4 regions of the Spirillospora sp. NPDC047418 genome follow, and region 4 is predicted to be linked to each of the others. Evidence: riboswitches for the same ligand, from Rfam matches in the RefSeq annotation. Region 4 holds a riboswitch; each other region holds the start of a gene.
What was found. A riboswitch is a leader RNA that binds a small molecule or an ion and turns the genes downstream of it on or off. The one in region 4 is predicted to bind cyclic di-AMP.
Positions count from the first base shown of each region.

Region 1: another riboswitch for cyclic di-AMP. It lies ahead of ABZ806_RS22665 (C40 family peptidase); the one in region 4 lies ahead of ABZ806_RS27865 (peptidoglycan recognition protein family protein).
Region 2: another riboswitch for cyclic di-AMP. It lies ahead of ABZ806_RS19830 (CHAP domain-containing protein); the one in region 4 lies ahead of ABZ806_RS27865 (peptidoglycan recognition protein family protein).
Region 3: another riboswitch for cyclic di-AMP. It lies ahead of ABZ806_RS23275 (C40 family peptidase); the one in region 4 lies ahead of ABZ806_RS27865 (peptidoglycan recognition protein family protein).

Region 1 is NZ_JBEYTW010000036.1:29,463-36,859, reverse strand. It holds gene ABZ806_RS22680 (BlaI/MecI/CopY family transcriptional regulator) at 1-284, shown strand, start outside; gene ABZ806_RS22675 (hypothetical protein) at 281-520, shown strand; gene ABZ806_RS22670 (hypothetical protein) at 514-921, shown strand; gene ABZ806_RS22665 (C40 family peptidase) at 959-2,002, opposite strand; cyclic di-AMP (ydaO/yuaA leader) riboswitch at 2,006-2,154, opposite strand; gene ABZ806_RS22660 (M56 family metallopeptidase) at 2,258-3,193, opposite strand; gene ABZ806_RS22655 (BlaI/MecI/CopY family transcriptional regulator) at 3,198-3,602, opposite strand; gene ABZ806_RS22650 (VanW family protein) at 3,648-4,850, opposite strand; gene ABZ806_RS22645 (hypothetical protein) at 5,390-5,689, shown strand; gene ABZ806_RS22640 (MFS transporter) at 5,753-7,180, shown strand; gene ABZ806_RS22635 (NADH-quinone oxidoreductase subunit N) at 7,253-7,397, opposite strand, start outside.
Region 2 is NZ_JBEYTW010000029.1:30,899-38,295, reverse strand. It holds gene ABZ806_RS19835 (bifunctional glycosyltransferase/CDP-glycerol:glycerophosphate glycerophosphotransferase) at 1-1,778, opposite strand, end outside; gene ABZ806_RS19830 (CHAP domain-containing protein) at 2,035-2,787, opposite strand; cyclic di-AMP (ydaO/yuaA leader) riboswitch at 2,799-2,954, opposite strand; gene ABZ806_RS19825 (PP2C family protein-serine/threonine phosphatase) at 3,409-5,268, opposite strand; gene ABZ806_RS19820 (hypothetical protein) at 5,483-6,289, opposite strand; tRNA gene ABZ806_RS19815 (tRNA-Pro) at 6,461-6,534, shown strand; gene ABZ806_RS19810 (acyl-CoA dehydrogenase family protein) at 7,087-7,397, opposite strand, start outside.
Region 3 is NZ_JBEYTW010000038.1:15,620-23,016, reverse strand. It holds gene ABZ806_RS23290 (VanW family protein) at 1-1,202, shown strand, start outside; gene ABZ806_RS23285 (BlaI/MecI/CopY family transcriptional regulator) at 1,248-1,652, shown strand; gene ABZ806_RS23280 (M56 family metallopeptidase) at 1,657-2,592, shown strand; cyclic di-AMP (ydaO/yuaA leader) riboswitch at 2,734-2,880, shown strand; gene ABZ806_RS23275 (C40 family peptidase) at 2,884-3,927, shown strand; gene ABZ806_RS23270 (M56 family metallopeptidase) at 4,374-5,324, opposite strand; gene ABZ806_RS23265 (BlaI/MecI/CopY family transcriptional regulator) at 5,321-5,695, opposite strand; gene ABZ806_RS23260 (class I SAM-dependent methyltransferase) at 5,784-6,473, opposite strand; gene ABZ806_RS23255 (class I SAM-dependent methyltransferase) at 6,521-7,261, opposite strand.
Region 4 is NZ_JBEYTW010000052.1:6,113-13,509, reverse strand. It holds gene ABZ806_RS27885 (DUF305 domain-containing protein) at 1-314, shown strand, start outside; gene ABZ806_RS27880 (hypothetical protein) at 488-1,060, opposite strand; gene ABZ806_RS27875 (hypothetical protein) at 1,066-1,743, opposite strand; gene ABZ806_RS27870 (hypothetical protein) at 1,740-2,417, opposite strand; gene ABZ806_RS27865 (peptidoglycan recognition protein family protein) at 2,642-3,430, opposite strand; cyclic di-AMP (ydaO/yuaA leader) riboswitch at 3,806-3,955, opposite strand; gene ABZ806_RS27860 (PLP-dependent cysteine synthase family protein) at 4,854-5,984, shown strand; gene ABZ806_RS27855 (MFS transporter) at 5,981-7,273, shown strand; gene ABZ806_RS27850 (abortive infection family protein) at 7,368-7,397, shown strand, end outside.

The DNA of each region.
Region 1 (7,397 bases), on a different contig from region 4:
AAGACCTCCAGCGCGAGCGGTCGATCGCCTACACCACGGTGATGACCGTTATGGACAACCTGCACAAGAAGGGGTGGCTGCGCAGGAAGCGCGTGGGGCGTGCGTACGAGTACGAGGCGGTGGCCTCGCGGGAGGGCTACACCGCCAAACTCATGCGCGAGGCGCTCGCGACCAGCAACAACCAGGCCGCCGCGCTCGTGCACTTCCTGTCCGACCTGTCACCGGAGGAGAGCAGGGCCTTGCAGGCGGCGCTCAAGGTCGTGCAGCCGCGGGACACCACGTGACCGCGGCCGCCACCCTCCTCGCCTACGCGGCACTACTGGGAATCCTGGGGCCCCGGCTCATGCGTGCCCGCGGCTGGGCCGACCGTGCCCCGCGGCTCGGCGTACTCGCCTGGCAGACGGCCGGGGCTTCCGTTATGGCGGCGGTGGTCCTCGCCGGCCTGATGCGGGTGGTGCCGATCGTCCGGACACCGCACGGCCTGGCGGCCTGCCCGGACGCCACCGCTGTGTCGTGCTGAGCACTGGGGCGCTCGAACCGCTTCCTGAGGATCAGTTGTCCGCGGTCCTCGCCCATGAACGCGCGCATCTGGCGGGCCGCCGCGATCTCGCCATCAACCTCGCCGTCGCGTTCGGCCGTGCGTTCCCCGCCTTCTCGCACCTCACGACCCCCTGTCCCGTACCGGACGTCTCACCGGCGGCGTCGGCGCTCTGCTTGCGACGCTGCCGCTGGCACTCGCCGCCAACCCGGCCATCACGGCTCTCCTTGAACGCCACTGCCACTTCCCGATGTAGCGGCGCGACCCGTACCGAGCCGGGCGTCGCTACGGAACTGGTCGCCATCGGCCCCCCAAGACCTCCAGCTGGGGAGGCTGTAGGAGAGGCAGCCAAAGGACGTCCCCGTCACCCCAGGGGTGGGTGACGGGGACGCGGTACCGGGCCGCTCAGGGCGGCGGTGGTCAGGCCACGCGGACGCCGCCGGCGAACGGGCGGCCGGAGATCGAGCTGATCTTGACGACGTCGCCGGTCTGCGGGGCGTGGACCATCTTGCCGTTGCCGATGTACAGGCCCATGTGGTGCAGGTCGCTGTAGAAGAAGACCAGGTCACCGGGCTTCAGGTGGCTCTGCGAGACACGTGTGCCGGCGGTGAACTGGCTCCCGGTGTAGTGGGGGAGGGTAATGCCGACCTGGGCGTAGGCGTACAGGGTCAGTCCGGAGCAGTCGAAGCCCTTGATGTTGGCGCCCTGCGCGGTGCCGTAGGACGGGCCGGACGCGTTGCCGCCGCCCCACGAGTACGGAACGCCGCGCTGGCTCAGGGCCGCTCTGACCGCCCCCATGGCCTTGGCCGAGGCGCCTCCGGGATCCACGTTCGGGGCGGGACCCGCGTTGGTGCGAGCGCCGGAGCCGACACCGAGTTTGGTTTCGACCTTCTTCAGCTTGGTCTGAAGTTCCTTGCGCTTCTTCTTCGCCTCGCCGGTGAGCTCGCGCACCTGCTTCGCGCGCGCTTCGGCCGACTTGCGGGATCGTTCCGCGGACTGCATCGTCTGCAGCAGGTGAGCGACGCGAGTGCTGTCCTGGCGGGCGAAGTAGTGGAGCGTGGCCGACTTGTCCAGCACGGCCTGAGGGTCGTCCGCCGATGCGAACGCGACCGCCGGGTCCGCCGGCCCGTTCTTGTAACTGTCCGCGGCGAGCTTGACGATCCGATCCCGGGCCTCGTCCAGCGCCTTCTTCTGGCGGACGGCGTTGCCCTCGGCCACCTTGGCGGCACGCTGCGCCTGCTGCAGGCGCACGCGCAACCCGTTGTACTGCTCGCTGAGCTTCTCCGCCTCGTCGGCGAGCTTCTTCTGCCGGGCGGTCAGCTCTTTGCGGGTCGGCTGGGGCTCGGCCCAGGCGGGCGGGGGAGCCACGAGCGTCGCGGAAACGGCGATCGATGCCGTCCAAGCCGTGCCCGTGATGAGCCGGCGGCGGATCGGCCTTCTCTCTCCGGCAGCTCGTCGCTGCATGCACTGTCCTCTCCAGTACGCCTACCGGGTGAGCTGCCGGGTTCGGGCCGGAGTCGCCCTACCGCTCATGGTGAGCGGATTCACCCCAGATGGAGAACGGTTCCCCGGTTCCTCGGACGGCGTGGGGCCGCGGGATTCGGCGTGGCCACCGCTGTCCCCGGCGGGGACACCGGACGATGGCTCCTACGGAGCGTAGGAGATAGTGGCCTCATTCGCCACCCAAGTGGCCGAATACGACAAACCGCCTCGGCCGTCTCAGCAGATGTCGGACAACTGCACGATGGTCGCGGCGGCGACCAGGAGGGGCGTGGCGACGGCGACGGCAACGAAGGCGGAGGCGGCCGCCCGGACGACCCGGCGCGGCTTCACCACCTCGGCGGACTCCAGTCGCAGCACTCTCTCCGTCAGCGCCCCCGTGGAGGGCCCTGCGGCGCCGAGGGCGCCCGCCACACCCGGCGTCGCCGCGAGCCGACACAGGGCGTCGACGAGCGTGCGCCTGCCGCAGGCTCGGGCCGCCGCGTCGTCCGCGGCCATCTCCAGCAGCAGTGGCAGGGTCTTCTTCGCCCGGCGGACAGTCGGCAACCAGGGCAGGAGTGCGTAGGCGAGGTCGAGCATGAGCAGCATCGTGTGGTGCCGCTGACGCAGGTGGGTTCGTTCATGGACGAGAACCGCGCCGAACTCTTCGGGAGTGAGGGTCTCCTGCGTGCCGGTGCTGACCACGATCGCGCGCTCCCGGGCGGGCAGCGAATACGCCACGGGGATGGGGTGGTCGAGGACGAGTACGTCGTCGTGCCGTCCATGCTCCTTGGCGACGAGCCGGAGCATCTCCCAGTGCCGGCGCCGGTGCCGCACGGCTCGTCTGAGCCGCGGCAGGCTGCGGGCGAGCCTGGAACAGCAGGCCGTCAGCAGCGCCAGGCTCGCGGCGGCCGCCATGATGATCGCCTCGTCACCATGGTGGGGCAGGCAGTTGCGCAGCCACTCCAGCAGACCGTGGCCGGGCGCCGGCGGTGACAGCAGCGCCACCGCGACGATCCCGATGTCGGCGATGAAGGTGCCGGCCAGCGCCGCGAACCAGCAGGCGATGGCGATCCCCGGATGCGCGGCGGGGCGGCGGAGTCGATCGAGGGCGGGCCCCGCCAGGCAGCCCAGCAGGACCGCCGTGGACACCAGGCTGATCACGAGGTAGATCACGCCGTCATGCCCCCTGGTCGTCGGACGTCCGCCGGCGCAGGGCGTCCAGCAGGTGGCGCGCGTCCTCGGGCGGGACGGCTTCGGCGAACCTCGCCAGGATGCTCCCGTGATCGTCGGATTCGGTGAGCGCGTCGAGCATCAACTCGACCGCGTACTCCTCCCGCGCGCGGGTGGGGGCGTAACGGAAGGCCGTCCCGTCCGGTGTGCGCCGCAGCAGGCCCTTCTGCGCGAGCCTTTCGGCCACGGTCTGGACGGTGTTGTAGGCCAGAGCCTTGTCGGCGTCCTCGTTCAGCTTCGCGAGCAACTCGCGCACCCGCAGCGGGCCTGGCGCGTCCCAGAGCACGTCCATGATGGAACGCTCGAGTGCTCCACCCAATCCGGCCACGCGCCACCTCCGTCCTGCGCACATTGTGCCGGAGAACCGGCTGTGGGCGGGAACGCGGGCTGTCGCTCGCTACTGGCACGTGATGCGCGGCTCGGCCTCATAGGTGGTGTGGAACTTCTGGCGGCGCACCTCCTTCCCGTTCTGCTTGAAGATGCGCCAGACGTCGATCTGGAAACCCTCGGCACCGGGCATCGGGATGCACTTCGGCCCCGGCTCGGTCTTGCTCTCGAAACTCTTGATCGCGTACTTCTCGGAACTCTTCGATTCGATGTCGTAGCGCTCGGTGCTCCAGAAGTTCACGGTGAGGGAGGTGTCGGTGTAGGCGGTGTCGACGAGGACGCCGTACGGCGAGTCGTTGCGCCACCGGAAGTCCGGCTGCGGGAAGGAGACGGTCGACTCGCGTCCGGCCGGATAGCGGGAGATGCAGTACGAGTGAGGGACGTGCTGGACGTCCTGCAGCCCACCGAAGAACACGGCGTTGAACATCGTCGTCGCGAACTGCGAGATCCCGCCGCCGACGTCGTCCACGTACCGCCCGTTCAGGATCATCGGTGCCTCCACGAAGCCGCGCGCCTTGTCCCGCTTGCCGACGATCCCGTTGAGGGAGAACGTCTCGCCCGGCCGGACGATGTAGCCGTCGAGGATGTCGGCGATGGTGTGGATGTTCTTGACCCGGGGCGCACAGCACGAATGGCGGGTGGTGAAAGAACTGATCTTCTGTTTGATGCCCATGTCGCGCGCATGGTCGGTCGCGACTCGCGGCTTGTCGACGGTCATCGGCACGTTCACCTCACGCCCCTGGGGTAGCAGGACCGCGCCGGCGACCGCGTCACCGAGTGCTCGGGAATCGACTCCCCGGCCTTCCGCGGCGGGAACGAGCCGAAGCTTGCCCGAGTCGTCGGGTGCGAAGACCAGGTGGGGAGCGAAGCTCCTCGGCTCCACCGTGACCCGCTCGGCATCGACGGCCAGAGTGACCGGCCCGGACACGGCGACCCGTGCCGGCCCCGCCGCGACCTGGCGGATCTCGTTCGCATCCGCCTTCGGCCGCAGCGGGCTTGTCGGCAGTTCCGTAGTAGTCGGCTTGCCTCTCAGTGCCGCGAGGAAAGCGGCCTTGACCGGAGCGGCGGCCGTCCGGGCGTCCAGCCCGGCGCCCGGTCGCGGAAGTACGGCCTCGGGTGTGGTGCCGCGGAACTTCACCGCCCCTTCCCGTACGGGCGTGCCGATCCGCTTGTTGAGCTGGCCCAGCGCGGCCGCGAACCGGGTCTCGTCCATGCGAATCCGAGGAGTGATCTCCCGTCCGCCGAAGACGGTGGAGAAGACCGAGGTGAACCCGAACCTGCCTGATCGAGGCGTTCCACGGCGGATCGCTCACTGAGCCCGCCGATGTCGACCCCCGAGACCTCTGTTCCCCGTGGCACGTCGTCCCCGGTATATACCGCCGCGCCGCCGTAGCCGACGGCCGTGACGATGACGAGGGCCGCGACGGAGAGAATCTCCTCCGGGTGCGGTCCCCCTGCCGACACCAGACTACTAAGTACCATAGTAGAAAGTGCCGGGAGAGTGCCTCGCCGAGCAGAGCGCCCCTGGTTGGAGTGCATGGAGAAGCCTTTCGCGTGCATATGTACGTCTCGTAGTTCGTTTGCGGCCAGCCGAAGGTTCGCACGTGCCGCGCCGGCAGGCGACGTCCGGCTACTAACTACAAGTAGTACTATCGCTGCGTAGTAGGTAATGCGCGGTAGGAGGGGGAGCGATGACCACCGCGCCTTCAGGCTCGTCCGGTATGGGAAGCGAGGCCGGCTGGAACACCATGGATGCGGCGAGACCGGCCGCATCGCCGCGCGGCAGGCCCCGGTCCGTTCTCGCTCGCCGACCCGGAGCGGATCCGCGCACTGCTCACTGAGGCCGGCTGCACCGACATCAAGATCGAGCCGCTACACGAACGGCTTCGCCTCGGCGCAGACGTGCCGGACGTCCTGACCTGCTTCCGTGATCACCCAGCGGCCTCGTCGAGCATCACCGCCATGGACGACGCCACGCTGGGGAAGGTCGGCGGCGAACTGGCAGAGGCGAAGTCGGAGATTCCACCCGCACTCGGGATGATTTACCCGTAGGGGGTATGTTATCGTCCTCGCGACATACCCCCTAGGGGTACATCTCATGAAGGGTGGACTGTCATGTCCGCAGATCCCAGGCGCTGGTGGGCGCTCGCCGTGCTCGCCACCGCCCAGTTCATGGTCATCATGGACACCTCGATCATCGGGGTGGCGCTCCCCGACATGCAGCGGGAGCTCGGCTTCAACCAGAGCGGCCTGCAATGGGTGTTCAACGCCTACGTGGTCGCGCTCGGCGGACTGCTGCTGCTCGGCGGCAGGCTGTCGGACCTGTTCGGCGCGCGGCGGGTGTTCACCGCCGGCTGGCTGGTTCTGATCGGCGGGTCGGTGGCCGCGGCGGCCGCCACCGGCGCCGAGGCCGAGATCGTCGGCCGCGCGATCCAGGGCGTCGGCTCGGCGCTGATCGCACCGTCGGCGCTGACCCTGCTCATGGTGCTGTTCTCGGCCCGCCCGAAGGAGCTGGCCAAGGCGATGGCGTTCTACGGGGCGGCGGCCCCGGCCGGAGGCACGGCCGGCGTGTTCCTCGGCGGCGTCATCACCGAGTGGCTGAGCTGGCCGTGGGTGTTCATCATCTACATCCCGATCGGCCTGCTCACGCTGGCGATGGTTCCGGCGGTCCTGCCGGACGTGCCCGGACGCCGCGCCGGGCTGGACGTCCTGGGCGCGCTCGCGGTCACCGGCGGGCTGGGCCTCACGGTCTACGCGATCGTCCAGGCGCCCGGACGGGGCTGGGACTCCGCCGGGACCGTCCTGCAGCTGGGCGGCGCCGTGCTCCTGCTGGTGATCTTCGTCGGACTGCAGCGCATCGTCCGCAGCCCGCTGATGCCGCTGTCGGTGTGGCGCACCCCGAACCTGTCGGGTGCGAACGTCGCGATGATGGTGCTGGGCGCCGCGTGGATCCCGATGTGGTACTTCCTCAACCTCTACCTCCAGCAGGTCCTGGGCTACGGGGCGTTCCCGAGCGGCGCGGCGCTGCTGCCGATGACGGCGCTGATGATGGTGCTGATGGTCGGCGTCACCGGACGGCTCATCGCCCGGTTCGGCACCAAGCCGCTCATCGTCACCGGACTCGTCGTCCTGGCGGCCGGCCTGTCGGTGCTGTCCACGATCGACGCGGGCGGGAGCTTCGCCACCGACGTCTTGCCGGGTTCGCTGATCTCGGCGGTCGGCATGTCGCTGGTGTTCATCCCGGCGACCATGGCGGCGATCGGGGGAGTGGCCCCCGAGCAGGGCGGCCTGGCGTCCGGAATCGTCAACACCACCTACCAGGTCGGCTCGGCGATCGGCCTGGCCGTGATGACCGCCATCGCCACCTCGCAGGGCGCCGACCGGCTCGGTGACCTGCCCAGCCTGACCGACGGTTTCCAGGCCGCCTTCATCGGTGCCGCCGTCGTCGCGCTGGCGGGTGCCGGACTCGCCCTGGCCACGCTGCGGACCCCCACGGTCCAAGGAGGCACGGAAGAGCACGTCAAGGAGAAGATCCAGGCATGATCGGGTGTAGGAAGGCCGCCGCCCGGGTCACTGGCCTGGGCGGCACGGCCGTACCGGGAGTTGCTGGTCAGGTCAGCCGATGCTGAGCGCCACGCCGCTGCCGATGCCGAGGGCGAGGGAAACCGCGGCCGCCAGGTAGGCCGTCCATTGGGCAGTGCGGTCCAGGCGCTCGTGCCGGTCGGCGTCTCTGGCGAATGCGGGCACGATCCAGCGCAGG
Region 2 (7,397 bases), on a different contig from region 4:
CCGGGCCGGACCGGCAGCCGGCTGAGCACCCGGTTGAACACCGCGATCTTGGTGTCGCGGGAGGTCAGCCCGCGCCGGACGGCCCTCTCCAGGCCCCGCGCCCGGCGCCAGGCGAGCCGTCCCGCCGGTGACCGGGCGGCGCGCAGCGCGGCGGCCCCGGCGAGCCGCGCCCACGGGTTCGCCGTCTCCAGCGCGAAGGCCAGGTGCCCGCCCTCGGTGACGTAGGAGCGGAGCCGGTCCGCGGCGATCCGGGTCAGCCGGGGCCGGACGGGCAGCGCGACGCCCGTCAGCGACGGGGATCCGCGGCCCTCGCCGGGGCGGGTGACCATCTCCTCGCCGTCCACCCGGACGCGGAGCCGCACGTCCCAGACGGGATCGACGAACCCGACCGGCCTGATCCGCCCGGCCGGGGCGAACTCCGACCGCCACGCCAGCCGCTCCCCCTCGTGGCGCACGGTCGCGCGGGCCCGCGCCCTGCGGGTTCGGCGGCGCCGGTCGCAGAACTCCAGCGTCCCGGCCAGCTCGGCGTCCGGGGGGACGCGGTCCAGGGGGTTCAGGACGTGCCCGGCCATCAGCACGCGGTCGCCGCGCATCTCCAGCCGCGTCACCGTGTTGGCCGGTCGCAGCTCCTTCAGCGGCCGGACGTGGAAGCCGAAGCCCGTGACGTCCAGGACCGCGCGGCCGAGCGTCCCGCGCGGCCGTCCCGCGCCCCAGAAGACCCGCCCGTCCCGCTCCACCAGCCGCGCGCGCAGCTCGGGCCGCTCGGCGGGCCGGTACTCGGCGGCGGCGAGCGCCCCGTCGTGGTCGCCCTCGCGGATCAGGTACGCGGCGATCGCGGGCATCGGGTTGGCCGACGCGAAGACGCGCGGGTCCAGCTCGGCGAGATAGCCGGCCGCGAGGTCCAGGAAGCGCTCCCGGTAGCCCGCGTCGCGGTCGCGCAGCTCCCGCAGGTAGAGGACCAGGTCGTGGTTGACGAACTTCACGTCCTTGGCGCGCCGCAGGTCGTGCGCGCCGCGCAGCGTGAACAGCATGTCGATGCGCCGGTGGATCTCCAGCCGGTCGGCGAAGTTGGCCAGCTCGGCGCGCCGGTTGGAGATCGACGGCGCCGCCGTGCCCTGCCGGACGAGCCAGTGGTAGACGCGGTGCGGGATCACGGCGGTGCGGCCCGCCGCCAGGTACGCCTCGGCGGTGAACAGCAGGTCCTCGTAGTGCAGCCGCTCGACGAACCGGAGCCCGTGCTCCTCCAGGAAGCCGCGCCGGTACGCCTTGTTGGTCGACAGGGTGTCGTACAGGAGGTCGGGGTTCTCGGCCAGCGACCCGTACACGGCGGTGCTGCGGTAGAGCCAGGGGTACCAGGGGCGGATGCGGCCCTTCGCGCCCTCCGGGACGTCCAGGAAGACCCGGTCGCAGAGGCCGGAGACCAGGTCGGCGCCGCTGTCCTCGGCGGCGGCGACCAGGTTGAGGCAGGCGTGCCGGTCCAGCAGGTCGTCGCTGTCGAGGAACATCACGTAGCGGCCGGCCGATGCATCGATCCCGGTGTTGCGGGGCCGCCCGCAGCCACCGGAGTTGGACGGCAGGTGGACGGCCCGGACCCGCCCCGGGTGCGCGGCGGCGAGCCCGTCGGCGACCTCCCCGGTGCCGTCGGTGCTGGCGTCGTCCACGATCACGGTCTCGACGCCGCCCAGCGACTGCGCCAGCGACGAGGCGACCGCCCGCGGCAGCCGCCGGGCGTCGTTGTACGCGATCACCACCACGCTCACATCCGGGCGCACCCGCATCGGGCATCCCCCTTCCCCCGGTTCCGCCGGGGACTGAGCCGGGTCGCGGCCGGTCGGACGCGTCGCTCCTGATTCCTATCCCGGAACTCCGCACTGAGGTCCAAGCAGGATCAAAGGCTGCCAATGCTTCGCATTACCCGACTTCAGCGGAGACATAGCGCAGATCGCCCTGAACGCCCGAAGGCGCCCGGCGGGGGGCCGGGCGCCTTCGGGTCTGGAGGGTCTGGAGGGTCTGGAGAGCTGGAGGAGCTGGAGGTCAGCTCTTGGCGTAGTCGGGGTAGCCGAAGCCCACGATCTGCGACTTGTCGCGGGTCTTCTTCTCCACCTCGTTGTTGCTGTTGCCCTCGATGGTCTTGACGGTGCCGTCGCCGTTGTCCTTCACCACGAGGCCGACGTGGTCGATGCCGCCGATGGAGCCGTTGGAGCCGTTCTTCCAGTCGAAGAAGACCACGGCGCCGGGCTTGGGCTTGTCGCCCCAGCGGTCGGTCTTTTTGAACCAGGTGGCGTGCTGGACGGTGTAGGCGTCCCAGCCCATGTTCTTCACGCCGGTCTGGGCGCCGAGCCAGGACACGAACATGTCGCACCACTGGGCGCCGTTGTAGGCCTTGACCGAGAACCCGCCGTCGCGCTGGGCGGTGGCCTTGGCGTGCGGGGTCGAGACGTACCAGTCGTGGAACTTGGTCTGGCCGGCCTTGCCCTCGCTGATGCCGACCTGCTTCTCGGCCAGCTTGATGACCTCGGAGGCCTGGACGGCGCGCGGCGCGACCTTGTAGCCGGCCTCCTTGGCCTCGGCGGTGGTCATCGCCGCCGAGCCCTTCGACACCGTGCTCTGCTCGGCGACGGCGCCCGCCGCCTGGGCGGGGGTCTCGGCCGCGGCGCTGCCGCCGGCCAGGGGGTTGAGGACGGCGAGTCCGACGGCTCCGGCCAGGACCGCGCCGGCGGCGACGCCGACGGCCTTGTCCTCGGAGGAGAACCGGGTGAGCGAAAGTCGATCGAAACGACCGGTCATGCAGGGAATCTCCTTGTCTTCCATGACGCCTACCGGGTTAGCTGACGGATTCGGGCATGGAAGCAGCCCTACGGCGCGTCTCTCGGCGCGCCGATTCACCCCTGGAACATTGGGTCCCCGGCTCCGTCCGGCCGCATCGACCGGGACGGACTCGGCCTCGCACCGCATGGCGCGGCGCAGACTTTTACGGATGTATCTCAGCGACTGATCTCGGTGAGGGTGCGCGCGTCAGGTGGCGCGCATCGCGTGCGGATACCGCTCCGCGATCCTCGGCCGCACATCGCACGGCCGGCGGCAACGCATGGGGCGCGCTGCGGGATTCGGATAGAAGGTAAGCAACCTTCTCAAGAAAAGCAAACCAAGCACAAACCTCGTTTATGCCCGTCTCATGCCCTTCCAAGGATTCACCAACAGCGTCACGGCGCCGAGTGTTCCCGATCTTTCCCCGAGTGGCCCTCAGCCCTTTGCCCGCAGGGCTTACCGGCTGATGACCGAAAGGTAAAGAACTCCTGGGACGCGGCGGCCGGCGCGCGGGCGTCCGCCGCCTCCCGGCCCCGGTCGCCGCCCCGGCTGAGTCCTACATCACACGGCTCGGCCCCGCGGGCCCCACCGTGTGCCCGGTCACTCGACGTGCAGGGCGAACAGCGTGGTGTCGTCCGCCGCCCGGTCGAACTCCATCCGCGCCATCACCTCGTCCAGGGCCAGGTCCGGGCGCATCGAGGAGTCCTGCAGGATCTCGGAGAGGCGGCCGATGCGCTCGTCCAGGTCGGCGTCCCTGCGCTCCACCAGGCCGTCGGTGTAGAGGAACAGCAGGTCCCCGGGACGCAGGTCGGTGGTGATCGTCGTGTACCGCCAGGGCATCGCGCCGAGCATCGGGTCCCGGACGACCTCCAGCAGCGTCGCCCGCCCCTCCCGGACCAGGATCGGCGGCGGATGGCCCGCGCACGTCCACTCCAGCGCCCGGCGGGACGCGTCGAAGTGGGCGACGATCGCGGTGCCCGTCGCGGGCGGGTCCATATTGCCGACCAGCTCGTTCAACCAGCCCACCAGCCGCCCCGCCGGCTCGCCCGTGCAGGTGAGGCCGAGCAGCCCGTTGCGGGTCCGCGCCATCGCGGCCGCCGCCGGCAGCCCGTGCCCGGCCGCGTCCCCGATGGCGAACAGCGACCGGCCGTCCGCCAGCGCGCGGGTGGCGAACCAGTCCCCGCCGATGCGCGCGGTGCTCTCGGCCGCGAGGCTGCGGACCGCGATGGTGAGGCCCGGCAGCTGCTCCACCTCGTCCTCGTCCGGCAGGATCGCGCGGCGCAGCGTCACCGCCACCTTCCGCTCCTGCGCCGTCCGCGCCTGCTGCTTCAGCATCTGCCGGCGGGTCTCGGCGAGCGCCCGCTCGACGCCGCGGCGCCGGGTGATGTCCTGCGAGACGACGTTGATCGAGACCGGCAGCCCGGAGTCGCCGAGCACCGGCTCGGCGAACAGCCACAGGTGCCGCGGCGTCCCGTCCTGCCCGATGACGCGGTGCTCGGCCTCCACCGGCTCCCGGCGCGAGAACATCGTCTGGACGGCCTCCTCCACCAGCGGCAGGTCGTCGTCCGCCACGGCCTTCGGCAGGTCGTGCGGCATCGGCGGCACCTCGTCGGGGGCGAGGCCGTAGTTGGCCCGCATCTGCGGCGTCCAGTCCGACTCGCCGGTCGCGAGGTCCCACTCGCCGAAGCCGATCAGCGCCAGCCGCTCGACCCGCTCCAGCCTCCGCGCGACGCGGTCCTCGGCGGCGTGGTACCGCCACGTGACGCACACCCCGGTCGGCACCCGCACGCACCGGACGCTCATCCGGGACGACCGGGACAGGCCGCGCTGGGCGGTGGAGTACATGATCGAGCCGCGCTCCGCCGGCCTGCCGGTCTCCAGGACCTCCACGTACTCGTCGAAGAGCCCGCTGAGCACGGCGCCCGGATCCGTCCGCAGCAGCCGGAGCCCGGTCAGCTCCGCCCCGCCGCGCCCGAACATGTCCCGGGTGGCACCGTTCAGCTCGGCATAGAGGAAGTCGGCCACGGCCCCGTCGGCCCCCCGGACCGGCACCAGATGCGCGCAGGAGTCGAGCGTCCCGTCCAGCACCGCCCGCGCCACCGGGTCGTCGCCCGTCTCGGCGAGGATCTCGGCGTCGCCGCCGGTGTCCTCGGCCGTCACCCGGCGCAGGACGTCCTCCGCCTCGGTCAGCACGGCCTCGCGCTCCTCCGTGCCGCCCTCGGCCCGCGGCGCCCGCCGCCCGGCGAGCACCGCGCCCACCGGGCCCTCGCCCCGGTCCTTGACCAGCAGGGCCGCCGCCTCGGTGAGGTCGATGTCCAGATCCCGCGCGAGCCAGATGAGATGCTGCAGGGCCTCCCCCGGCGGAACGCCGAGCCGCCGCCCCAGCACGACCCGCGCCTCCGCCAGCACCGCGCGGTCGTGCGCGGCGCCCCGGAGGTCCTCCAGGTCCGCAACGTGCATCCCGGGCTGGGTGCCCTCCGCTTCCGCCAACCCCGTGTCCCCCGTTCGGCGTCACTGCCCCTGGGAGAAAAAAGCTACATACGCCAGCGAGGGACTATTCGCCCACAACCTGGTAAACAGCCCAGATCTTTGCCATGGATTTCCGTTCCCGTCCGGCCGCACCGCTTCCGATGACCCAGTCGGGACGGAACCCTTCCCCGCCCTGTGACCCCCGTCACGCCGCCCGGTAGACGTCCCTGGTCAGCGTCGTGATCCGCGCCGCCGCCGCCCGGAACGACGACCCCTCCGGCTGCAGCGTCAGCACCACGATGATCCTGTCGCCCACCACCCCGGTCGTATGCAGCACGGGCCGTCCGAGCCCCAGATCGGGCCGCCAGGCCGCGGGCCGCGCCCCGGCACCCTCGCACGGCTCGGCCGGCACGTCCCCGAACCCGGACCACCCCTGCTTCACCGCCCGCGGCCCCTTCACCACCCGCGGGATCCCGAACGTCTGGTCGAACCCGTCCTTCCCGCAGGGCGTCGACCTCCGCAACTGCCCGAGCACGAACTCCCGGTGCGCCTTCGGCGCCTCGTCCAGCAGATACCGGTAGGTCCTCACCACGTCCCCGGCGCTGAGCGCCGTATACCCCCAGAACCCGGGCTTGTCCGCGGGCGGCGGCGCCGTCTCCGCCAGCCCCACCCTCCGCACCATCCGCTCGATGATCTTCCCCTGCCCGCCCCGCCGCCAGAACTCCGTCGCCGCGTGATCGTCACTCGACCTGAGCATCGGCACCAGCAGCGCCCGATCCGCCGCCGACGCCCGATGCCGCTCCAGGAAGTCCAGCGCGATGAGGATCTTCACCACCGAGGCCGACCGGAACGTCCGCCGCGGCTCCCGCTCCAGCACGACCCGCCCCGCCTTCCGATCGAAGACCGCATAAGAGGCCCGAACCCCCTCGGGCACCCGCACCACGGGCGCCTCCGGCGCGGACGCGTCCGCCCCCGGCACCTCCGCCGCCCCGGACTCAGGACTCCCGCCCACCGACCGTTCCCCTCCCCCACATCCGCACACCAACCCGAGGCAAACGACCCCGACCACCACGGCCCGCGAAGACACCATCCGCCCTCCCTACCAGAGATCACCGCCCCCACAACCCGGTACGCACGACCCCGCGGACTGCGCTACAGTAATCACGCCCGCTCACCCGGGCACCGGGACGTGGCGCAGTTTGGTAGCGCACTTGACTGGGGGTCAAGGGGTCGTGGGTTCAAATCCCGCCGTCCCGACAGGAAAGACCAGCTCAGAGGCCGTTTCCTCCACACGGAGGACCGGCCTCTTGATCGTTTGTTAGCCGTTCGTTAGCGAACTCGGCCGCCCCTCGCGGCACTCGCCCGGTTCACACGGGACCAGGAAGACCGGCATCCGCCCAAGGCGGCCCACCAGATGTTCACACGTCCCGGCGCCCGGCTGTCCGCCCCGGCGACCTGCGATGCATCCCGATCGGCGCCGCGAGGGCCTCTCACGGCGGCTGGCCCCCTTCGTAGAACCCTGTCCCTGCCGAAAACTACATCCGCGCAGGTCACGCCACATGCTCGTACTCGTTGAGGACTCCGCCGAGGCGTTGGCGTCTTGCACGTCCAGAGGGGCAATCTGGTCGGGGTCGGTGATCGGCGGAGGCAGCGGGGTGCATGGTCGGGCGTTCGCGGTGCCGCCACCGGCCGTCACAGCTCTCAACCTGCACGGATGTAGTTTTCGGCAGGGACAGGGCTCAAGGGCGCTGGTATACCGCGGGTTTCAAAGCGCTTGCATCTTCGTCCGGGTCGGCGTGCATGCCGCCCTCATTTGAAGGCGGCGTGGCCGGTCAGAGCCTTGCCGATGACCAATTGGTGGATTTCCGAGGTGCCCTCGTAGGTGAGCACCGACTCAAGGTTGTTCGCGTGTCGCATCACCGGGTAGTCCAGGGTGATCCCGGCGGCCGCGAGGATCGTGCGGCACTCCCGGGCGATCTTGATGGCCTCGCGAACGTTGTTCAGCTTGCCGAGGCTGACCTGCTCGGGCTGGAGGCGCCCGGCATCCTTGAGCCGGCCTAGGTGCAGAGCGAGCAGCATTCCCTTCCCGAGTTCCAGGGCCATGTCCGCCAGTTTGGCCT
Region 3 (7,397 bases), on a different contig from region 4:
TTCCGCAACCGGGCGTCGGGCTGGACGCTCGCACGGCCACCGCTCCGGTCAAGGCCGCTTTCCTCGCGGCGCTGGAGGGTAAGCCCACCACTCCGGAACTGCAGACAAGCCCGCTGCGGCCGAAGGCAGATGCGAACGAGATCCGCCAGGTCGCGGCGGGCCCGGCCCGGGTTGCCGTTTCCGGGCCGATCACCCTGGCCGTCGATGGCGAGCAGATCACGGTGGAGCCCAAGAGCTTCGCTCCCCACCTGGTCTTCGCACCTGATGACTCGGGCAAGGTGGGTCCACGTGTCGACGGTCCGGCGTTGGCGCGGGAGCTAGGGACGCGGTTGCGTGATCTTGAGCGCCCGGCTCGCGATGCGACATTCAAGGTCAAGTCGGGCAAGCTTCGGCTCGTTCCCTCCACGGAAGGCCGGGGAGTCGATTCCCGAGCACTCGGTGACGCGGTCGCCGGAGCGGTCCTGCGACCGCAGGGGCGTGAGGTGAGCGTGCCGATGACCGTCGACAAGCCGCGAGTCGCGACCGACCAGGCCCGCAAAATGGGCATCAAGCAGAAGATCAGCTCCTTCACCACGCGCCATCCGTGCTGCGCGCCTCGGGTCAAGAACATCCACACCATCGCCGGCATCCTCGACGGCTACATCGTCGGGCCCGGCGAGACCTTCTCCCTCAACGGAATCGTCGGCAAGCGCGACAAGGCGCGCGGCTTTGTCGAGGCACCGATGATCCTCAACGGACGGTACGTCGACGATGTCGGCGGCGGGATCTCGCAGTTCGCGACGACGATGTTCAACGCCGTGTTCTTCGGTGGGCTGCAGGACGTCCAGCACACCCCTCACTCGTACTACATCTCCCGCTATCCGGCCGGACGGGAGTCGACCGTCTCCTTCCCCCAGCCGGACTTCCGGTGGCGCAACGACTCGCCGTACGGCGTCCTCGTCGACACGGCCTACACCGACACGTCCCTCACCGTGAGCTTCTGGAGCACTAAGCGCTACGAGATCGAATCGAAGAGTTCCGAGAAGTACGCGATCAAGAGCTTCGAGAGCAAGACCGAGTCGGGGCCGAAGTGCATCCCGATGCCCGGTGCGGAGGGTTTCCAGATCGACGTCTGGCGCATCTTCAAGCAGAACGGGAAGGAGGTGCGCCGCCAGAAGTTCCACACCACGTATCAGGCCGAGCCCCGCATCACGTGCCGGTAGCGAGCGACAGCCCGCGTTCCCGCCCACAGCCGATTCTCCGGCACAATGTGCGCAGGACGGAGGTGGCGCGTGGCCGGATTGGGTGGAGCACTCGAGCGTTCCATCATGGACGTGCTCTGGGACGCGCCCGGCCCGCTGCGGGTGCGTGAGCTGCTCGCGAAGCTGAACGAGGACGCCGACAAGGCCCTGGCCTACAACACCGTCCAGACCGTGGCCGAGAGGCTGGCGCAGAAGGGGCTGCTGCGGCGCACCCCCGACGGGACGGCCTTCCGCTACGCCCCCACCCGCGCGCGGGAGGAGTACGCGGTCGAGTTGATGCTCGACGCGCTCACCGAGTCCGACGACCACGGCAGCATCCTGGCGAGGTTCGCCGAAGCCGTCCCGCCTGAGGACGCGCGCCACCTGCTGGACGCCCTGCGCCAACGGACGTCCGGCGAGCAGGGGGAATGACGGCGTGATCTACCTCGTGATCAGTCTGGTGTCCACGGCGGTCCTGCTGGGCTGCCTGGCGGGGCCCGCCCTCGATCGGCTCCGCCGCCCCGCCGCGCATCCGGGGATCGCCATCGCCTGCTGGTTCGCGGCTCTGGCCGGCACCTTCATCGCCGACATCGGGATCGTCGCGGTGGCGCTGCTGTCGCCGCCGGCGCCCGGCCACGGCCTGTTGGAGTGGCTGCGCAACTGCCTGCCGCACCACGGCGACGAGGCGATCATCATGGCAGCGGCCGCGAGCCTGGTGCTGCTGACGGCCTGCTGCTCTAGGCTCGTCCGCAGCCTGCCGCGGCTCAGACGAGCCGTGCGGCACCGGCGCCGGCACTGGGAGATGCTCCGGCTCGTCGCCAAGGAGCATGGACGGCACGACGACGTACTCGTCCTCGACCACCCCGTCCCCGTGGCGTACTCGCTCCCCGCCCGACAGCGCGCGATCGTGGTAAGCACCGGCACGCAGGAGACCCTCACTCCCGAAGAGTTCGGCGCTGTCCTGGTCCACGAACGGACGCATCTACGTCAGCGGCACCACACGATGCTACTCATCCTCGACCTCGCCTACGCGCTCCTGCCCTGGTTGCCGACCGTCCGCCGGGCGAAGAAGACCCTGCCGCTGCTGCTGGAGATGGCCGCGGACGACGCGGCGGCCCGGGCCTGTGGCAGGCGGACGCTCGTCGACGCCCTGTGCCGGCTCGCGGCGACACCAGGTGTGGCAGGCGCCCTCGGCGCCGCGGGCCCCTCCACAGGGGCGCTCACGGAACGAGTGCTGCGGCTGGAGTCCGCCGAGGCGGTGAAGCCGCGCCGGGCGGCCAGGGCGGCAGCCTCCGCCTTCGTCACCATCGCCGTCGCCACGCCCCTCCTGGTCGCCGCCGCGACCATCGTGCAGCTGTCCGAGATCTGCTGAGGCCGTCCCTTACCGGCCGGTCATTAACACATCGTTGAGACTCCAGAGGCGGTTTGTCGCAATCGGCCGCTTGGGTGGCGAATGAGGCCGCTATCTCCTACGCTCCGTAGGAGCCATCGTGGGGTGTCCCCGCCGGGGACAGCGGTGGCCACGCCGAATCCCGCGGCCCCGCGCCGTCCGAGGAACCGGGGAACCGTTTTCCACTGGGGTGAATCCGCTCCCCCGAGCGGTAGGGCGACTCCGGCCCGAACCCGCCAGCTCACCCGGTAGGCGTACTGGAGAGGACAGTGCATGCAGCGACGAGCTGCCGGAGAGAGAACGCCGATCCGCCGCCGGTTCATCATGAGCACGGCATGGACGGCATCGATCGCCGTTTCCGCGACGCTCGTGGCTCCCCCGCCCGCTTGGGCAGAGCCCAAGCCGACCCGCAAAGAGCTGACTGCTCAGCAGAAGAAGCTCGCCGACGAGGCGGAGAAGCTCAGCGAGCAGTACAACGGGTTGCGCGTGCGCCTGCAGCAGGCGCAGCGCGCCGCCAAGGTGGCCGAGGGCAACGCCGTCCGCCAGAAGAAGGCGCTGGACGAGGCCCGGGACCGGATCGTCAAGCTCGCCGCCGACAGCTACAAGAACGGTCCGACGGACCCGGCGGTCGCCTTCGCCTCAGCGGACGACCCACAGGCCGTGCTGGACAAGTCGGCCACGCTCAACTACTTCGCCCGCCAGGACAGCACCCGTGTCGCCCACCTGCTCCAGACGATGCAATCCGCGGAACGATCCCGCAAGTCGGCTGAAGCACGCGCGAAGCAGGTGCGCGAGCTCACCGACGAGGCGAAGAAGAAGCGTAAGGAGCTCCAGACCAAGCTGAAGAAGGTCGAAGCCAAGCTGGGCGTTGGGTCCGGCGGACGCACCAGCGCGGGACCCGCCCCGAACGTTGATCCAGGTGGGGCCTCGGCCAAGGCCATGGGGGCGGTCAGGGCGGCCCTGAGCCAGCGCGGCGTTCCGTACTCGTGGGGCGGCGGCAATGCGTCGGGCCCGTCCTACGGCACCGCCCAGGGCGCCAACATCAAGGGCTTCGACTGCTCGGGACTGACGCTGTACGCCTACGCCCAGGTCGGCATCAGCCTCCCCCACTACACCGGCAGCCAGTTCACCGCTGGCACGCGTGTCTCCCAGAGCCAGCTCAAGCCCGGCGACCTGGTCTTCTTCTACAGCGACCTCCACCACATGGGCATGTACATCGGCAACGGCAAGATGGTCCACGCCCCGCAGACCGGCGACGTCGTCAAGATCAGCTCGATCTCCGGCCGCCCGTTCGCCGGCGGCGTCCGCGTGGCCTGACCACCGCGCGCCGAACCCCCCGTACCGCGTCCCCGTCACCCGCCCCCGGGGTGACGGGGACGTCTTTGTGCTGCCATCCCTGTGGCCAGCCCACCGGACGCCCCGCACCCACCCTCTACTATTCGACGAAGTAGTAGAGGGACGTGCCTTGGGACGCTGCCGCAAGTTCAACCCGAGCGGGGAGATGCTCCCGTGCGGGTCGATAGCGGTGCAGCGCCATCCTTCGTGGGACCGGGGCCAGGAACTGGACCGTCCGAGTTTGTTTGGGGATCTCGGACGGCCAGCCGGTCGACGTCATCGTCACCTATACGAGCTGTCCGGCAGTGCACGTCCATCCGGGCGTGGTCCTTCGCCCGTGGAGAAGCAGATATGGGGTCGAAGAGGGCGACGCCGTGCATCTACGCATACCAGGCCGGCCCCGTCGGGTTGTGACCCCGGCTCGGCCGTTACACCGGAAAGTGGCAGTGGCGTTCGAGGATCGCCGTAATGGCCGGGTTGGCAGCGAGAGCCAGCGGCAGCGTCACAAGCAGGGCGATACCGATGCTGCCGGTGAGACGTCCTGCGCGGGACAGGGGATCGTGGGGCGCGAGAAGGCGGCGGACCCGCAGAAGTGCCGTGCCACCGCCCGCCCCCATGGCCATGGTCGGCGTCCGGCCGCCGGCGACGGCCACCAGCGCCGCCGCGAGGGTGACGCGGTCGTGTTTGCGGGCGGCCACGTCATCGGCCAGCAACTCCAGCAACCTGGGAACCTCCGCCCTGGCGGCGCGGAGGAGCGGTACGGTGGGGAACGCACGGCCGAATGCCACGGCGAGGTTGATCGCGAGATCGTGGCGGCCCGCCAGATGCGCGCGCTCGTGGGCGAGGACCGCGGACAGCTGATCCTCGGGAAGCCGTTCGAGCGCCCCCGTGCTCAGCACGACACAGCGTCGGCGTCCTGGCAGGCAGTAGGCCAGCGGCTGATCGTAATCGACGACCAGGGCGCCCAGGTCCCGGCGGCGGCGGGCCACCATGGTGAGCGTCTGCATGTGTCGGCGCCGCTGAAGCGCGGTCGCGATGAAGGCGGTCAGGACATGTCCGGCCGTCCAGAGCAGGACGCCGCAGGCCACGAAGAGCCCGGCGTAGCCCGCGACCGGCTGTGGCGGGACCTCGTAGTGCACGCGCAGCATCAGGCGGCATGCCGCCAGCAGGTCCGCCAGGCCGTGCGGTGCCCGGACGATCGGCACCACGAGCATCAGGCCGGCGAGGACCACCGCGGCGATGACGGACGCTCCGGCCGCCTGCCAGGCGAGCACACCGAGCCGTGGAGCCCGGTCGGCCCATCCGCGGGCGCGCAGCAGCCGGGGACCCAGGATTCCCAGCAGCGCCGCATAGGCGAGGAGGGTGGCGACCGCGGTCACGTGGTATCCCGCGGCTTCACGACGTTAAGAGCCGCTTGCAGGGCTTCGCTTTCCTCTGGCGACAAGTCGGACAGGAAGTGGACGAGCGCTGCGGCCTGGTTGCTGCTGGTCGCAAGCGCCTCACGCATGAGCTTGGCCGTGTAGCCCTCTCGCGAGGCGACCGCCTCGTACTCATAAGCGCGCCCGACGCGCTTCCTACGCAGCCATCCTTTCTTGTGCAAGTTGTCCATCACGGTCATCACCGTGGTGTAGGCGATCGACCGCTCACGCTGAAGGTCTTCAAGGACCTCGCGGACGTTGGCGGGGCGGCCATAGGACCACATCCGGTCCATGACCGCGGCCTCCAGGTCGCCGAAGCGCTGCCCGGGCATGATCTACCGCCTTCCGACGTCCCGCCTGCTGGATCGGCTCTGCATACTACAGTCCATAGTAGTTTTCTCTCGCTAGCGCGTGCCGAGATCAATTCGGCTCGACGGTGCCCCACACCACTCCGACGCCCGGTACCGGCTGACGGTGCCCTACGGTGCGGAACCCGGCGTCCTCGAAGGCCTCCACCCAGAACTCTCCAGTCGCTGTCGTCTCGCGGAGAGTGTGGAGCGTCGACCGGAAGAACCGGCCGGCGCTGCGATCGATTCGCCCTCTTCCGCAGGACCCCGAATCGCTCAGGAACTGTCGGCGCCTACCGGCGGACCGCGTCCGGTCGGGCATCAGGTCGGCGATCACCAACCGTCCTCCCGGGCGGAGCCAGCGCAGCGCGCGGGGAACCAGCGCCCGCTTTTCAGGGTTGTCGCAGTGGTGGAGGGCCAGGCCGCTCACGATCAGATCGCAGCTCTGGCGCGGCATGATCAGCTCGGTGATCCGGACGCTCTCCGTCCTGATGTCCGGGCAACCCGACTCACGCGCGCGTGCTGCCAACCTCGTCGCCAGGACCCTGGACGGCTCCACCGCGACCAGTTCGGCGACCTCGCCGGAGAGTGGGATGGCGAGCATGCCGACCCCTGCGCCAAGGTCGACGCACCGGTCCTGCGGCCGTGGTGCGGCCCTGAGCCGGATCTCGGCGCTGAGCGCGGCCGAAGCCGACTCGGTGAGCAGATGGTGATGCCACTGCCGCGCCGTTCCGTCCGTCATGCGCTCGGCTCTCATCGTCATCGTCCAACCTCCATGGTATCTACTACCAGGCCTCGTAGGTAAATGCATCAGGTGGGCGTGGAGACGTCTGCACCGGTTCCGACCACCGGAGGACCGGCGTGCGCGTTCCCCCAGACGATGCCCGCCTCCTGGACGACCTGGATGTGGCCCACGTCGCTGAACCCCGCATCGGTGAACGCGCGCCGCCAGAAGTCCGGCGGGGCCGGCTGCTCGTCGCCGAGCCGCAGCCCGAGCCGGGTGACGTTCTTGGCGATCCGCCACATGCCGCCGGGGCCCTTGGCGGCGAGCGCCTTGACCTTCGCGCCGAGGACCTTGCGGTCGTCGGCGCCGAGTCCCCGGCCGAACATCATGTCCGCCACGACCAGGCGTCCCCCTGGCTTGAGCCAGCCGTGGACGCGCGCGACGAGTTCGCGCTTCTGCGGATTCGTCACGTGGTGGAGGGCGTAGTTGGAGACGACCACGTCCAGGGACGCGGCCGGTATGCGCAGCATGTTCAGGTCGCCCGCGATCGACTCGACGTTGTCGTGCCCGGCCTCCACGGCGCGCTGCTGAAGGTCCTGCGCCATGGCCGGGGAGATGTCCACGGCAGTGACGTGCCCGGCGTGCCCGGCGAGCGGGAGCGTCAGGAAACCGGTGCCGGCGCCGAGGTCCAGGCATCGGTCGGTGGCTCGGACGTCCGCGAGGCGGAGCACCTCGTCGCGGACCTTCTCGAAGGCGGGTGAGTTGGTGACGTGGTGATGCCAGGTGTCGACTCGCTCGTTCCAGGTGTTGCGCAGCCCATCCGACATGCGGCCTCCTCCGACCAGGTATCTACTAAGTCGCATAGTAGTAGCAACTACTAGGATGCATAGTAGATATCGCTCGAATCGGCCGGGGGTGGCGATGCGGAGAGCCGCGATCACGAGCTCGTCATGCCTTCTGGGG
Region 4 (7,397 bases):
AGATGCTGCGCGAGGCGCGCGGGGTCCGGGTCGATCGGCTGTTCCTGATACTCATGCGCATGCATCATGCCCAGGGCATCTCGGAGGCGGCAGACGAACTGCTGCACGGTCGCGATTCGTTCGCCATCAATCTCGCCAGGACCGCCAAAGAAGGCCAAGTTGGTGAAGTATCCGAGATGAACCGGCTGCTGACGCCGTGTACGGGACATCCGAGGAGGGAGACCGGACGTGTCGGCAGACTGAACAGTGATCGGCCGGCAGTACGTCAGGTGCTGAAGCTCTCTTGCAGGCCGATAATCGGGCGACGATCCTGACCGTTCACGGCATGGTCCAGATCTCGAATCCAGGTCTGCGTTCGGCTGCAGCAGCGGACGCGCGCCGCGGGCCCGCGATCTCGGTCGTGGCCCGCCGCCGAGGCCGAGATCGCGGGGGCTGACGCGGGGCAGGCAGGCGCGCCGTAGGGGCAAGCCTGCCTGCCTCCGGGCTCTCAGTGTCCGGTGTAGCGGAAGATCCACAGGCCGCTGTCGCGGTCGCTGCCGAAGATGTAGGTACGCCCCCTGACCTTCTTGGCTTCAATGCCCCAGAAGTTGTTGCCGCCGTCGTCGACGTAGTGGCCGACCTCGCGGATGCCCTGGCGGCCGACCTTGATCACTCGGATCCCGCCCGCGTAGTAGGACAGGTAGGCGAGGCGGCTGTCGGCCGGGTCGGTGGCGGCTTCGTGGACCGTGAGATCGCCGTGTCCGGTGGCATAGGCCGGGTCCAGGCCCTCCTTGATCGCGTAGTTGTCGATCTCCTTGAGGGTCCTGCCGTCCAGCAGGTGCACGGTTCCCCAGCCGTCGAACTTCGACTGGGCCTTGACCCCGGCGCCGATCGTGCCCAGGGCCGGGAAGTCCGCACCCTCGGGCGTCGACGAGTATTCGGGCGTGTCACCGAACAGGAGGTGCCCTGCGCGGTGGCCGACGCAGACGGCGGATGCGGTGACGGTGAACTGGTGCCCTTGGCTTCCGCACAGGAACCCGTCAGGGAACAGGCCATTGCTCGTCGCGCCGTGGCTCTGCACGACGATCACCTTGTCGTATCCGGCGAGCTGGCCGGACTCGACCTTCTTGGAGAAGAAGCAGCCGCCCCGGACGAAGACGGCGACATCGGCGCCGGTGGTCGCCTTGGACGGGACCTCGGCGCGGTCACTGGTGCCGTTGCCGTCGACGTCCTCTTCGCACCGCTCCCGGCCCAGACGGTCTTGGCGCCTTCGAAGGTCTTGCCGGGCAGCGTGTCGATCTGGACCGTCCAGTCGAACTGGCCTGCGCCGTAGGTGCCGGCATTCGGCCCAGCGGTGATCTGGAAGGACGTCCGGGTGGGGGAGAAGTCCTCGTCGGTGCCGACGATGAACCGGTTGTTGCGCGTCCATTCGGCCTGGTGGCCGTTGCCTTCCGGCGGGCTGAAGCCGAGGAGCTTCTCGGGGTCCGGGTAGTCGGAGTCGTTGACGAAGACCGGCTTGGCCGGGTTGTCGAGATTGAGGATCACCCAGCCTGCGTCCCAGTACGACAGCAGCCCCAGCCAGTGGCCCCTGATCTTCTTGACGACCATGTCGTGCAGGAAGACGGTCTCTCCGTTGGCCAGGGGTTTCTGGGCGCCGGGCCAGTCGGTGAGGCTCGTCTCGGCGATCAGCGTCGGGTTGGACGGGTCGGTGATGTCCATGATGTCGACGTCGCTGGTGGCCTGTTCCTCGTCGTCGGAGATCATGGCGTAGACGTGGCGCCCGGCCTGCCAGGCGAAGACGCTGTGCTCCTGACGAGCCGTCGGCAGTTCGCCGTCGTTGGTGTCCCCTCGCCGATCGCCAGTGGGACGATGTGGCGCGGGTCGGTCACGTCGTAGATAGACATCCCGCCGACCTGTGATCCCGTGTCCGAGCAGATCTCGTTGTTGGTCACCAGGATGTCGCCCTTGAACGCGGCGGTTCGCATCTTGATGACCTGCATCCCCTCACCCGGATATGACCCCGCCGGGAACTCGGTGAAGGAGACCTCCTTCGGCTTCGCCGGGTTGGAGATGTCGACCGTGTAGAAGCCGCCCTTCCCGCATGGGTCGGTGTTGAGGCGCCGAGCCGCCAGGTAGGCGTGGTCGCCGCTGACGGCTAGGTCGGCGATGTGTCCCGGCCGGTCCTGGCCGGTCGCGCCGCTGACGTCGAGTTCGCCGACCAGCTTCACGTTCTTGCTGGAGCCGGGGAGGTGCCCTTCGCTTCCACCGTGCTGGTCGTCGGCTTCACGGCCGCCGCTCTCGGGATCGGCGGAACCTCCATTGATCTTCGTCTTGGCGGTTGGTGGCGTGGGGCTGGCGGCTGCGTCCCCGAGACCGCTCATGGCGATCGTCAGGGTGGTGGCCAGGGGGATCGCCCATGGGCCCTGCGCATGTCTCACCTCTCGTCGGTGGACCTGATCATCGGGTGGCATGCCTGGGTCGGCGCCCCCGGCAGCCGGCGATCAGACATGCCGTCCGGACCGTACTCCTACGCAATGTAGGAGGAAAGGTGTGACTCCAATACGGCCGCCCGAAAGCCCTCCTGAGATCTCGACCGCTGCTCCTCCGTGAGCGAAAGCCGAGTTGTTTCAGTACGGAGGGTTACGCGTCGAAGCGGTTGGCGTCAGCGGAGCAACCTGGGGGAGACGACCTTGGCGACGTCCTTGCGGAGGCTCGGGAGGGTGGGGGCGAACTTGTAGCCGCAGCAATCGGTGTCGTTGAACTTCATGTGCGGGACGATGGCCTCATACGGGTTGAGGTCGTACTGCTCGCACAGCCAACCGCAGACCTTGACCAGGGAATCGCGCAGTCGTTGCGGAGGCAGGACGGTGTTGTAGGTGCCTTCGCACTCGATGCCCACGGTGTCGGCGTTCGCGCCTCTCACGTGCGTGCCGACTACCATCTCGCCCCGTTCGGCCGCCGCGAGGCTGCCCGTACGACCCTCCAGGATGTGGCCTCCCCGGCTGATGGTGAAGTGCTGTCCGGTGTCGCCCCATCCTCGTCCCTTGTGCGCATTCTGGATCGCGCGTGCGAGGCGCTCTGCCCGTGCGAGCGAGTAGTCGTCGACGTTGTCGGTGAAGGTGTGGTGCACGACGATGTACTTGGGAGGACGCCGGCGGACGGTCGCGGTTCTTTCCGGCTTGCCGGCCCCCCACTCTTTGGTCGGGTGGATCAGCGGAGACTTGGCGGATGCCGTGCGTGCGTTCCGGGAGGCGCGAGATCGCCTGCCCCCGGCCGCGCCCTCCTTGCCACTCGCGGCGGCTCGTTGCGCTGTCCGCGCCGGAGGCGAGCCCCGCATTTCCTGGACGCCGAATGCCGCGCCGGCCGCGAGGAGGCCGCCCAGAAGGAGAGTTCGGCGAGGTACGGCGCCGTTCGTGGAGCCGTCGGCGCGATGCCGTCCGTCGTAGTTCATCGGAATTCCTCCGAGGGGATCGCCCCACGGCGCGGCCAATGTCATGGGAATGGCATGCCGAAGGGCAGGCGGAAGTCGCCGCCTGTGGTCAGCAGGGGATAGTGCGTGCACTAACGCATGCGGGGCCTGCCCCGGCTGGAGCCGTGGACAATGAAGGTCAAATGAATTAGTTGCGCACGTGCACGCTACGAGGAAGACGCTGCATCAGCATGCGTGGGGATGGTCCTCGTCAGACGATCGGAATCAACAGAGTCTGCGGTTCTGCTGTCTTCCGGCGCTCTACGCTGTGCCAGGTCAGGTGCCCGGACGGCTGACCGTTCGGGAGTCAGGCGCAGGACGGTCGGCAACTGGGGGAGCGTACTGCCTTTTCACGCTTTCTCCTCTCCTTGACTGCCTACCGGGTTAGCTGACGGGTTCGGGCCAGGAGTAGGCCCTACCGCGGCCTTGGTCGCGGATTCACCCCAAGAAGGATGGGTCCCCGGCTTCCAGGGCGTCGGGCGCCATGGAATTAGGCGTTCGGCCGGTCGCCTGTGGAGCGGCGTTCCCTGGCCGACTACTAGGCAAGTTAGTACATGGAGCTCCGTGCGTCCAAGTCGGCAAAGGTAAAATTCAATAGTGATCTACGCCGGGCCACTCCGCCCGAGGCTGGGTCTTCGCCTGTGAGTGACGCGGGTTCCGGGATGGGAGCTCCAAGGGAGCGGGTCGCTCGTGCGCCATCGATTCCGAGCTTGGCTCAGGGATGAAGTGAGCCATACGGGACTTTGGCGGGGTCTCGTCCTACGACACGTAGGAGATGGCTACAGTATGTGATGTGTACCTAACTCAGCGTGCTTCGCAGGGGTGCGGCCCCTCGTCAGGAGGCGGTCTGTCGCTCCTGCTGGTCACGCTGTCCGCGCTCCACTTCGTGCTCTGCCTGCCTGGTCTGCACTCAGAAGAATCGGCTGGGACGGCGGGGCGCACGGTACCCTCTGCCGCCTTGAGTGCCCACGCCGACGGTCAGCCTGGCAACTCGGGCGGAGCGGCGACGAAGAGCCTTCCTCCCGAGCCGCATGATGACTGCGGAGATTCGACGGCTCTCCCGTCCGAGGGCAGCCGGGTTGTCATGCTTCTCATTGCCGCGTTCCTCGGACTCGCCATCCTCTTGGTGAGGGGAGAGCGAGATGCGGCAGCGATGTTCCTGCGGAGTTCCTGTGCCGCGTTGCGTCGACGATGCGTACCGCCTCGCCCCAACGGGACCCGTCTCCTGAACCTGATCTGCCTGGCGCGGCTGTGATCGGCCAGGTCATGCGCCCTTGTCGATGACGGAATAGCGGAGGACGAAGTTCTCCGATCTTCCTCCTCGGCATGCCCGCTGAGGGACAACCGGCGACGACCGCCTCGCAACCACATCCGCGCTGCTGAGCTGAGCCTTCAGGAGAGAACGTTGGACGCGATCGATCTGCACGTACCAGGGCAATCGAAGGGCTTTGGTGCTTCCCGAGGGACGGGAGCCGGCACCTGCCGGTCGCCTGCGCGCCTGGTCGGGAACACTCCCGTCCTCTGGATTCCGGATCTGTCCGGAGGGAGCACGAACGGCTTCTGGGCCAAGATCGAAGGCACGAATCCGGGCGGGATCAAGGACCGTCCGGCCCTCCACATGGTCGCCCGCGCCCGGGAGCGCGGCGATCTAGCCTCAGGAACGCCGATCATCGAATCCACCAGCGGCACGCTCGGGCTCGGCCTGGTACTCGCCGGGATCTCCTACGGCCATCCCGCCACGCTCGTTACGGACCCGGGAATGGAGCCGCTGATGGTCAACCTGCTGCGCGCGCACGGCGCGACGGTCGACGTGGTGGCGGAACCCCATCCCACGGGCGGCTGGCAGGAGGCGCGTCGGCGACGCGTCCAGGAGCTGCGGGAACGGCAGGCGGACGCCTACTGCCCGGACCAGTACAACAACCCCGACAACGTCGCCGCCTACGAAGGGCTCGCGCTCGAACTGGCCGGCCAACTCGGCCAGGTGGACGCGCTCGTCTGCAGTGTCGGCACCGGCGGTCACAGCGCCGGGACCTCTCGGGTTCTGCGCCGGATGTTCCCGGAACTGCGGGTCGTCGGGGTCGACACGGTCGGGTCCACCATCTTCGGGCAGCCGGCGAGGCCGCGGCTCATGCGCGGCCTTGGAAGCAGCATCTACCCGCGCAACGTGGACTACGCCGCGTTCGACGAGGTGCACTGGGTCGCGCCCGCCGAAGCCGTCTGGGCATGCCGGGAGCTCGCCAAAGCCCGATACACCACCGGCGGGTGGAGCGTGGGGGCGGTCGCGCTCGTGGCCTCGTGGATCGCGCGGTCGGAATCCGAGCACCACAAGATCGCGGCCGTCTTCCCCGACGGACCGCAGCGCTACTTCGCGACGGTCTTCGATGACGGATACTGCTCCCGGCACGACCTGATGGGCACCGTCCCGAGCGAGAAGCCCGACGTGATCACGCACCCCGCCGAGCGCGAGGTCACGCGGTGGACCCTCTGCGCCAACGTGACGGCACCGGCCGGAGCACGTGCGGAGGCCGCGCTGTGAGGGCGACATGGTCCCAGCTGTGGTCGTTCGACCGTCCGATCCGGCTGCTGATGGTCAACCAGCTCACCATCAACCTGGGCTTCTACATGCTGATGCCCTACCTGGCCGATCACCTGTCCAGCGGCCTCGGGTTCGCGGCGTGGCTCGTCGGCTTGACCCTGGGCGTGCGCAACCTCAGCCAGCAGGGCATGTTTTTGGTCGGCGGCAGCCTCGCCGACCGGCTCGGCTACAAGCCGATGATCCTCACGGGTCTGGTGCTGCGCACCGTTGGATTCGCCCTGCTCGGAGTCGCCGACGCGTTGCCCATTCTGATCCTGGCCTCGGCCCTCACCGGCCTTGCCGGAGCCTTCTTCAATCCCGCCGTGCGCGCTTACCTGGCTCAGGAAGCCGGCGAACGCAAGGTCGAGGCTTTCGCGGCGTTCAATGTCTTCTACCAGCTGGGGATCCTGGTCGGGCCGTTGATCGGGTTGCTGCTCGGGGGCATCGCGTTCCAGCTCACCTGCATGGTCGCGGCCGGGCTGTTCGCGGTGCTGGCCATCGCGCAGGCCAAGGCGCTGCCGGCCCGGCGCGGCAGCCGCGCCGGCGTCGGCGGGTCCGTCGTCCGGGATTGGCGGACGGCGCTGTCCAACCGTGCCTTCGTCCTGTTCTCCCTGGCGATGACCGGCTCGTACGTCCTGAACTTCCAGGTCTACCTCGGGCTGCCCATCGAGGTCCGCCGGGTGACGGGCGGCGAACTCGGCGTCACCCTGCTCTTCGTCGTCTCCGGCGGCATGGCCGTGCTGGGACAGGTGCGGGTCACCTCCTGGGTCAAAGCGCGCTGGACTTCGGCGCAGGCGCTCGTCCGCGGGCTGGCGTTGATGGGGCTTTCGTTCGTCCCGATGGGACTGGCCGCAGTCCTGGCGCCGGCCACGGCATCACCGCCAGACGGGCCGGCGAGCTATGCGGAGGCGATCGCGCCGATCCTGCTGAGCACCGCACTGCTCACGCTCGCGACCATGGTGACGTATCCGTTCGAGATGGCCACCATCGCGGCGCTCGGGCGGGACGAGATGATCGGCACCTACTACGGCCTCTACAACACGGTCTCCGGCATCGGCATCGCGCTCGGCAACATGCTCACGGGGGCCGCCCTCGACGCGGGCCGGGTCATCGGAGTGCCCAGCCTTCCGTGGCTGGCCCTCGCCGTGGTGGGCATCGCTTGCGCTCTGGCCATCCGTGCCCTGGCCCGCGCCGGACGGCTTGCTCCGGGACGTGAACGCCCACGTGAACGCGCCGCAACTCCCGGCTGACTGAGCGGCCGCCCCAAAGGGCGTGAGGCAGCTGGGGCGCGAGGTGTTGAATCAGTCCAGCACCGCGCTGAACTAGTCGCGCTGAGAGGAACGAGTGACGACATCCACCCCCGGCACACCGATG